One region of the Pseudoalteromonas sp. H103 genome, then DNA from elsewhere that is predicted to be linked to it. Evidence: riboswitches for the same ligand, from Rfam matches in the RefSeq annotation. Region 1 holds a riboswitch; the other holds the start of a gene.

Region 1 (5,052 bases):
ACGAGCGCAGTTCCAGCTCGCTATGTTTGGTTGATTACCAAATGCATAACGCCCTTGCTTATCAATAGAGCTAAATACGGTATCAAAATCAAACACATTCATCATCGCGCATGGGCCATAATCTATGGTTTCACCGCTTACTAGCGTGTTGTCGGTATTCATAACACCATGAATAAACCCGATTCTCATCCAGCTAATTATTAAGTCTAATTGGTTTTTTATCACTGCATCTAAAAAGGCTAAGTAACGCTCTGGCCCGGTTATGTTAATTTCAGGGTAATGGCGCTCAATGGCTGTATCGGCAAGCTTTTTAAGACCCTCAGTATCCCCTTGGGTTGCTAAATATTGAAACGAGCCAACCCGAATATGACTACTTGCTAGGCGAGTGACAACTGCGCCAGGTTGCGGCGGATTACGGTAAACGGCTTCGCCTGTCCCAACCACAGCCAAACAACGCGTGGTTTTAATACCTAAGCCATGCATTGCCTCGCTCATAATATATTCGCGAATAGCAGGACCTAGTGCACACCGGCCATCGCCTCCTCTAGAATAAGGCGTAGCGCCTGAGCCTTTTAATTGAATATCCCACAGCTGATTTTTATCGTCGCTTACAGCACCGAGTAAATGTGCTCGCCCATCACCCAAGCGCGGCGAAAAGTGCCCAAACTGGTGCCCAGAATAACCAAGTGCTACCGCCTTTATTTGCAGTGATTCGTTGCCTGCAAACGTACTAGCACGCAGCTGCGGCTCAATATCTATATTAAACTGCTTAGCTAAAGATGCGTTCCACAGCAGTAATTGCGGGGCAGCAACGCTTGAAGGTTGATCCTCTATTGCAAAGTTATCTGCTATGTCTGTATATCTTGGCACTAGTTTCATCATTAATCCTCTGCTTGTTGGCTTACACCTACACGATTGTCGCCCACACCGTAGGCCACAATTAAACTCAGCTCTTGCATGCTTAAACCACTTTGCTTTTGCATTTCGTTAAAAAATGCCTGTGCAGCAGTGAGTGATTTTTTAGTTTGCAGGCCGCCATCGATAATTTTGTGCGCTCTTAGGTAACTTTCTACATCTCGCGAAAGTAAAAAAGTATCTTTACCAAGCGCTCTTAAGGCATACGGGCCAGTATTTCCACCCAAACGGGCGCCGTGTTTTTTTAAATATGCCCATAAACCAATAATGTCATCGCTTGGCCAGTTAGCTACGAACTTGCTAAAACTGCCATGTTGCTGTGCTATTTCGTGGATCATGTAGGCATTTTCAGGAATTGTTTTTACCTTTTTATAATTACGAATAATGCGCTCATCAGTTGCTTTTTGCTCGAGCATATCGGGCGGCATCATAAGTAATTTATCAACACTAAACTGCCAAAAAACCTCTCTAAAACCTGGCCATTTACTGTTTATTACCGACCAGTAAAACCCGCTTTGAAATACTTTACGGGTAAACTCTTCAAGCCAGTCGTCGTCACTTAATGCGCTTAATGCTTTTTTAGATAAGGGTTTTGCGAGTAATAACTTAAGCATTTTTTCAGAGCCTTTTCGCTCTACTGCTCGCTTATAAATATCGCTAAATTTTTCCATACTTATTAAATACCTCATCACTGCTCATAGGGTTAGTTTACGAGAAAAGCAGCCAATACGTAACCACCCTCATTTTCGATGAACTAATCTGTATCCTGCAACTTGACACCTAGATGGCTAAAATGTTTTAATCGCCGCAATTACCCTATTTAAATTGTATTTTGTTAAACCTTTTGCGGTTAAACAAAATACAAAGGGCTAGAAGAGGTGCGTTATTCAGGTAGCGTATGTTAGGAGCGCAAACTCCAGTGAGCATATGTGAGGGGAATACCGCCGAGAGGTAAACGCTTTTGCGAAGCAATTACTTCGGGCGACTAGGTTGAATCCTAGCGACTGTCACCAATAGCTGTTTTAAAACAGCTTATTAGTTTGGTGGAGAGCTTCTGGTCTTAAATAATAAGGCCGTGCGCCCTATTATTTTAAGCCCATTCGCTCTTCGAATACTGTTCGAACGACGTTAATGCGGCTCACATCATACAGCCTCCTTAATATCTCGAACACCTTATAGGTTCGTAAGAGATGATTCACAACTTCAATTTAGACGACTACGCACTGTGGACAGCGCTTGTAACGCCGTTTGATCAACAAGGTAATGTTGACTACGACACACTGACAACACTTGTTAGCGAACAAGAAGCGGCACACAACGGCATTTTACTGCTCGGTAGCACAGGTGAAGGCTTAGCCCTTACGCTTAAAGAGCAGCAAGGCATTGTTGAGCACGTGTGTCAATTAAAACCCAGTGTACCGCTTATGGTTGCTGTTGGTGGTAGTAACTTGGCCCAACAACAAGAATGGGTTAGCTACTGTAACCAATTACCTATTCACAGCTACTTATTAGGCTCGCCTCTTTATGCAAAACCAGGGGCTGTAGGTCAAACACATTGGTACGAAAGCTTATTAAACGTAAGCGCGTACCCGTGTATGTTGTACAACGTACCAGGTAGAAGCGGTGTAAGCATTCCGGTGCAAACCATTGAAAACTTAAAAGCGCACCCTAAACTGTGGGCTTTAAAAGAAGCCAGTGGCAACATCACCCAATTTGAAGCATACCGACAAGCCGCGCCTAATTTAGCGCTATACAGTGGCGACGATGCGCTTATGCCCTACTTTGCCCAAGCAGGTGCAAAAGGCTTAGTATCGGTTGCTGCAAACGCGTGGCCAATACAAACGCACGAGTTTGTAAAGCGCAGCCTAAGTGGCCAACACCCCAATTTATTTGCTCAGTGGACTCGCGCTATTAATAGCCTTTTTGCTGTAGCAAACCCTATTCCCGTTAAAGTGTTAATGCACCAACAAGGCCGCTTAAGTAGCCCGTTGCTGCGCCCACCTTTAACACACCTTGAGTTAACGCAAACCGATTGCATTACCACTGCAAACGACACCATTTTATCTTGGCATTAAATACAGGTTTTTATAATGAGCTGGTTAGAACTACTAAATAATTTAGAATCGGGCGCAGTACGCGCAGCATCACAAAACGAAAGCGGCCAATGGAAAGCTAACGTAGAAGTAAAACAAGGCATTTTAGAAGCCTTTAAAAATGGCACTAACACCGAGTTTGCAGGCGGGTTTGTTGATAAGCACAACCTTGCACCGCAAGAATTTAGCACTGACGATGGCGTGCGTATGGTACCAGGTGGTTCAAGCGTTCGTCGTGGTGCATACGTAGCTAAAGGCACTATTATTATGCCACCAGCATACGTAAACATTGGCGCATACATCGACGAAGGCACGATGGTTGATAGCCACGCATTAGTTGGTTCGTGTGCACAAGTAGGTAAAAACGTACATTTGAGCGCAGCTGTGCAACTTGGCGGTGTACTTGAGCCAATTGGTGCAAACCCTGTAGTAGTTGAAGACGATGCCTTTATTGGCGCAGGTTGTGTCATTGTTGAAGGCGTAGTTATTAAAAAAGGTGCGGTACTGGCACCTGGCGTACGTTTATCTGCAACCATTCCGGTATACGACTGCGTTAACGAGCGTCAGCTTGATAAAGGCGAGCCAATCCCAGAATACGCAATTGTAATACCTGGCTCTCGCCCGGCGTCTAACGAATGGGCACGTGAGCAAGGCTTAAGCATGTCGTGTGCGTTAATTGTTAAATACCGCGACGAACAAAGCGATGCATCATTATTGCTAGAAGAGGTTTTACGATAATGAGCTTTTTGAGCACGCCAATCAAAACCGCTGTTAATACGCTTACACAGCAGCTTGATACTCCTTTTTTTGTTTACGACTTAGATAAACTAAACGCACACCTTACGCGCTTAGTTGCGCAAACCGATGTAAAACTTTGGTATGCAGTAAAAGCGAACCCGCTTTCTAAGATTATTCAAAGCTTAGATAGCGCAGGCTTTAACTTTGACGTAGCAAGTAAAGGTGAACTTGAACAAGTACTTGCACAAGGTATTAGTTCGCAGCGCGTGCTCAACACAGGGCCTGCAAAGAGCCCTAAACAAATTAAACACTTTATTGAGCGCGGCGTACGCATATTTGTTGCCGAAAGCCTCAATCAAGTACGTTGGTTAAACCAACAAGCGCAGCTGCAAAATACGCAGCTGCAAGTATTACTGCGTGTTCAATTACGCTGGCCCGAAGGTGAAAAAAACCCTCTGGGGGGCGACAGCCTTACACCATTTGGTTTGGGCTGCAATGAATGGCAAGCATTAAATACCGCCGATTACCCAGCCCTTAGCTTTGATGGTCTACATATATTTCAGTGGGGCAACATGCTTAGCACGCAAAAGCTAAGCGAACTGTGGTCGCAAATGATTGCACCGCTGACCACCTTGGCAAATAACTTAAATATAAACCTGAAAATTTTAGATTTAGGGGGCGGTTTAGGTATTCCTTACACCCCAAACGAAGTAACACTTGAGTGGGATGGCCTTATAGCCGCGCTTGCTAAAATTAAAAAAGATGCAGGTGTAGACGAGCTTTGGATGGAGCTTGGCCGCTATGCTGTGGGCGAATGCGGTCATTACGCCAACCCAGTCGTTGAGTGCAAACAAAACTACGGCCAACAGCAAGTTATTTTAACCGGTGGCATTAACCACTTATTACGCCCAGCTGTTACAAGCCAAGATTTTCCTGCGGCGCTATTGCGCGAATCAACTGCACCAAAACAGGCAATGAGCCTATATGGCCCGTTATGTACGGCCCTTGATTGCTTAGGCGAGCACACCCTACCAAGCGATTTAAACGCGCAAGACTGGCTGGTATTTAGCCAATGTGGCGCCTATGGTTTTACCGAAAGCATGCCGTATTTTTTATGCCATGAGCTGGCAGCAGAATACGTTTTACAAAATGGTGAGCTCACCTGCGTACGCCAAGCAGAAGATGCCAGTCACTACTTAAGGTAATAAACATGAGCATAACAACACCCATTAGCCAAGAAAACATTGTAGTAGGGGAAGTAGCAAACGGCTTACCTCTCACTATTCCGGTGTATCGCTTAAAAGGC
Region 2 (5,052 bases), on a different contig from region 1:
ATCCACCCAGCTACAATAGAATAAAAGCTAAGCATAACCACAGCGCCCGCAAGGCCAATATAACCTGCCGCAGCACCTATTTTTTTATTAGTATTTTGCCATGTATCGCCAAGGGCTTTTACTGGGTTTGCTTGTGCCTTGTGACCTAAGTAAAGCTCGGTATAAAGCGCCGGCAATGCCAATAAAAAAATGACAATAAAGTAAACCAGTAAAAATGCACCGCCACCATGGTTGGCCGCTTGTGTAGGAAAACCCCAAATATTACCTAAACCCACTGCTGCGCCAGCAGCGGCTAAAACAAAACCAAATCGGCTTTGAAAGCCATCACGCACTTGTGCCATACATCTACAAATCTGTTATTATTTTGATAGTTGTGAATTAAACCATATTTCATGCCAGCTGAGTAATAAAATTGCTCGTTGTATAAATAAGCTCTGCTAACCGCTCATAATTACAGCGGCTCACTCATTTTAAGCATTTATGACCGCACATTATTTTAAAAACACCTTAAGTATTACTCCTATTCAATTAACAAACTTACCGTTAGCTAATAACAGTATTTTATTATTTGATGCTACAAAACTAGATGTAAGTAAATTTAATTTACCTGATTACTTTAGCCCGTTTGAGCTGAGCGTTATAAACCGCCGTAAACGAGCGCAAGCAAAACAAGAATACTTGGCTACCCGTATATTGCTAAAACAGCTGGTTAAAATAGCTAAGCCACAATACGCAAACACACCGCTAAATGTTATGAGCACTCAATTTGACGAGGCGAGCGCAAAACTACAACTGCATGTTAGTGGCGAGGTTATTAATACCTGTATTTCACACTCCCACGGTTTGGTCGGCGTAGCCCTTAACTTAGCTAAAACTGAGTTTGGTTTTGATATTGAAAAAATAAGCTTAAAGCGCCCATTTGAAAAGCTCGCTAAGCATTTTTATCACGCAGACGAAATAGCACTAATTACCAAGCCAAGTAATACGCAAACCCAAGCTAATACCTTTTTTAGAATTTGGACAATAAAAGAATCGCTTGCTAAAGCCACCAGCCGCCCTATTGCTAAATTGCTTAGCCCGAACGTGTTTAATGAGTTAAATATGGCAACACTGAGTGCATCAAGTAACTGTGTTACCGTTGAAAGTAATAGCAAACACACCCAATTTGATGTAACTGTAGCGCATAAAAAAAGCATCGACTGGCGATGCTTTTTAATAACAGACTTTAGCTTTTTATGCCTCTAGTAGGCGGCTATGTATAGCCTGTACCACGGTATCTGACTCGCCCTGCTCTACTAAAAAGCAAAGGTTGTGCTTACTTGCACCGTGGCAAATTAAACGAATATTAAACTCTTTTAGTACATTCATTAGGTTCATTTCGTGCTGACGAAGCTGTATTTCTGAACCTATAAGCGCCACTAGCGTTAAGTTGTTTTCAACCGATACATGACAAAATTCAGCAAGCTTATCTAAACACGCTTGCTCAAGCTCTGGGCGCGAGGCATTAGGCGCGTTATCGAGCGTAATAGCTACGCTTATTTCAGAGGTAGTAACTAAATCTACCGATATATTAAACTCACTTAAAATGGTAAACACACGGGCTAAAAAGCCACTTGCCAATAGCATTTCAGGGCTTTTAAGTGTGAGCAAAATTTGGTTTTTACGTTGCGTTACGGCGCGTATACCTGGATGCTGAGATTTTTCGCGCTCAATCCACGTACCACCGCGCTCTGGCTCACGGCTTGAACCTACAAACACATTAATGTGGCTACGGCTGGCTGGTAAAATAGTGGCTGGGTGCAATACTTTTGCGCCAAAGGTAGCCATTTCTGCGGCTTCGTCAAAGCTTAAACGGGCTATAGGTGTTGCTTTTGCACACAAACGAGGGTCTGTGCTAAAAATACCCACTACGTCGGTCCAAATATGTACGCTTTTAGCGTTAATCGCCTCAGCAAGTAATGCAGCGCTGTAATCTGAACCACCACGGCCAAGCGTGGTTGTTTGGCCAAATTCGTCGCTGCCAACAAAACCTTGAGTCACAATTACCTGCTCATCTAACAACGGAATTAATACTTCTTTAGCCGCTTGCGCTGTGGCTTTAACATTAGGTGTTGCTTTACCAAACTGGCTGTCGGTTTTAAGTACTTTTCGTACATCAAAACGGTCGGCATTTAAGCCTTTTAAACGTAGCACTTGCGCAAATAAGTACGACGATAAACGCTCACCAAAGCTAAGTAGCTCATCGTGCTGCTGATCAGTTGTTAGTGTTTCAATCGCTAGTGTTTGAAATGCTTTTAATGTTTCGTTAAAGCCTACGGCTAAATCGGCATCAAGCGATAATTCATCTAAAATAGCGTGCTGAATGGCTAGCACGCCGTCTATGTGTTCTTGGCGATGCTCTGGGGTAATACTTGATTTACACAGTGCAACTAAGTGGTTAGTTACGCCGGCACTGGCGCTCACAGCTACAATACGTACGCTTTTATCTGCAACAATAATTTCGCTGCAGCGACTCATCGCTTCAAAGTTTGCAACACTGGTTCCGCCAAATTTGGCAACGATGTAATCTGATTTTGCGCTTAACTCTGTTTTAGGCACTGTTTGTGGCGCTGATTGGGTAGTCATTTAGTCTCCTTTCGCGGTATCCAAACCGCAATAAAACAAGAAGAACTTGGCAAAGGAATGCTTGAAGATAAGTCCGCTGCCAGAAGCTCTCCACCTATATTGGTGACAGTTTTGAGGATTCAGCCCCATAAACCGAAAAACAATAGCGACGTACCATTGTTTTTCTCGGCGAGTACTTCCCTCTTTAATGGTTATTGGCGTTCGTCACCTACCATTAAATACCTAAGTATCGCACCTCTTCTGAATGCTTTATTAACCATTGGCTAATAAAACAAAGCCCCGCTAATTAGCGGGGCTTTGAAAGTTATCGTTTAGACGTCTAGGTGTCAAGCATTTATAGTAAATATTAAACAAAACCACCCATAAAGTAAGCGCCTGCATAACCTACGGTATAACAAATTAATAATTGCAGCGATAATTTAAAGTAGCTAGTAAAAGTAAGTGCTTTAAGTTTGCTCATGGCAATAATACCCGCTGCCGAACCAATTATAAGCATTGACCCACCTACACCTGTTGCATAGGTAAACGACAACCAATGTTGCTGACTCATTACTATATCTGCTTTTAATAGCGCAGCAGTAAGCGGTACGTTATCAACCCCTGCCGAGAGTATTCCCATTAAATAGTTAGCGTATTCAGGTGCCATTACTGTATATAAATCGGTAAATTTACTTAAAATACCAATTTCTTTTAATGCGCCAACAAGTAAAAGTACACCCACAAAAAACAGTAGCGTGTCGTATTCTATGTCGCGTACAAAATCGATGATGTCTTTGTTTATATCTTTTTTGCGCATTAAAAATTGCGCCACTAAAAACATTACCGATAAGCCAAATAAAAACGTTAATAGCGGCGGTACGCTATAAATTACGCTAAGTGTTAACGTACTTACCACGGTTGATAAAAAAATGATGGCGATGGTAATGTCGGTTTTTTCTATACGTTTTTTTTGCGAGCCTACAAACTCTATTTGCCCTTTCATACCAATAGAGAGTAAAAGCGCTAATAGCATTACACTTATAAACGCAGGCGCTATAAGCAGTAATAAGTTTGCAATAGAAACCTTGCCGTCCAAAAATATCATTAAGGTGGTTACATCACCGGTTATTAGCGATACACCGCCAGAGTTAACCCCAAACACAATAAGTGTGGCGTATTTAATGAGCTTTTTAGTTTCAAGATTTAACGACATAACCACAGCAAGTGATATAAGCGTAGCGGTTACATTGTCAGAAATAGACGAAAACAAAAAAGCAAAGCCGCCCACTAAAAACATAAGCTGCCGTTCGCTAATGCTTTTAGGCATAACCCGGTGCACAATATTTTCTATAAACCCTTTAGAGTTTAAATACGCAACAAAGGTCATAGCGGCCATTAAAAACAGCCACAGTGAGGCTATTTCTAATATGTTTTCGTTAAGAAGATGCTGAATAGTTGCTGGGCTTTGCCCATGAAGAGGGTTAACAAAAAGTATAATCCAACAAAGCGTTCCAAAAAAGAGTGTTGTTTTAGCTTTATTTACGTGAATTATATCTTCTATAACGATCAGTAAAAAGGCAATCGCTATTAGGGTTAAAATTATCGAGGGGACCATGGTAGTTAAATAACCTTTGATATAGTTTTAACAGAACGTTCAAATAACTCACATTTGATCGTTCCTAATTTTGGTGCGGATTTTAGCACCACAGATGTGCAAAAACTATTATTAAATGGTCTTAAAAACGAATACTATATGCAGGCAAAATACGTAATAATGAGTCCTTTGTAAGAACTCAATAATAAAATACTAGGATGTTGTAACCTCATATGATCCCAGCTAAAAAGCTGCTAAATACCCTTAGCGAACATTGGGGTGTTTTAGAGCTATTATTTAAACGTTTTAAAATGGCCGACTTTAGCCTAAAAGACGTACAAAACGCCATTAAGCAAAAGCAGCCCACATGGACAAACGAGCGCATATACAAAGAAACAAATCGCTTGCTCAATCAAGATATACTCATTCCATTGGCTAAATCTTCTCAGCTTGAAATTAACCGTGCCATTGCCGATTTTGCGACCTTTTTATTACAAGAAGAACACCTAGGTTTAGCACAAGAAATTAGCGTTTTGGTTGATGACTTAGCCCGTCTAGGAAACCGTTTAGATAATGCTGGCGAAATGGAAGACTATGACGATTTGCGCCGTTTTAGCCGCATCATGGATGATCGGGTGCGTAAAATAATGAAGCTCTACGCGCACAACGAAAACGCCATATTAAATATTGTTGAGCAAGCTAAGTCTGATCACGCTGTGCAATCTTTGCAAAAGCGCTACAAAGCCGTAATAGAAGCCTTTGACGAATACATAGAGCCGATGCTTGAAATGGTCGATATTAGGGGCGATTTTCATGCCTGCTTTACAATTATTGAGCAACAAATAAGTAAGCAA

What was found. A riboswitch is a leader RNA that binds a small molecule or an ion and turns the genes downstream of it on or off. The one in region 1 is predicted to bind lysine.
Region 2: another riboswitch for lysine. It lies ahead of lysC (lysine-sensitive aspartokinase 3); the one in region 1 lies ahead of dapA (4-hydroxy-tetrahydrodipicolinate synthase).

What each region holds. Positions count from the first base shown of each region.
Region 1 covers NZ_LOFG01000016.1:65,471-70,522, reverse strand. The annotation lists gene ATS74_RS12560 (protein adenylyltransferase SelO) at 1-879, opposite strand, end outside; gene ATS74_RS12555 (DNA-3-methyladenine glycosylase I) at 882-1,586, opposite strand; lysine riboswitch at 1,781-1,977, shown strand; gene dapA (4-hydroxy-tetrahydrodipicolinate synthase) at 2,106-2,990, shown strand; gene ATS74_RS12545 (2,3,4,5-tetrahydropyridine-2,6-dicarboxylate N-succinyltransferase) at 3,006-3,746, shown strand; gene ATS74_RS12540 (PLP-dependent decarboxylase) at 3,746-4,951, shown strand; gene ATS74_RS12535 (succinylglutamate desuccinylase/aspartoacylase family protein) at 4,957-5,052, shown strand, end outside.
Region 2 covers NZ_LOFG01000015.1:194,096-199,147, reverse strand. The annotation lists gene ATS74_RS10810 (sodium-dependent transporter) at 1-341, opposite strand, end outside; gene ATS74_RS10805 (4'-phosphopantetheinyl transferase family protein) at 481-1,245, shown strand; gene lysC (lysine-sensitive aspartokinase 3) at 1,234-2,625, opposite strand; lysine riboswitch at 2,701-2,873, opposite strand; gene nhaD (sodium:proton antiporter NhaD) at 2,972-4,219, opposite strand; gene ATS74_RS10790 (hypothetical protein) at 4,432-5,052, shown strand, end outside.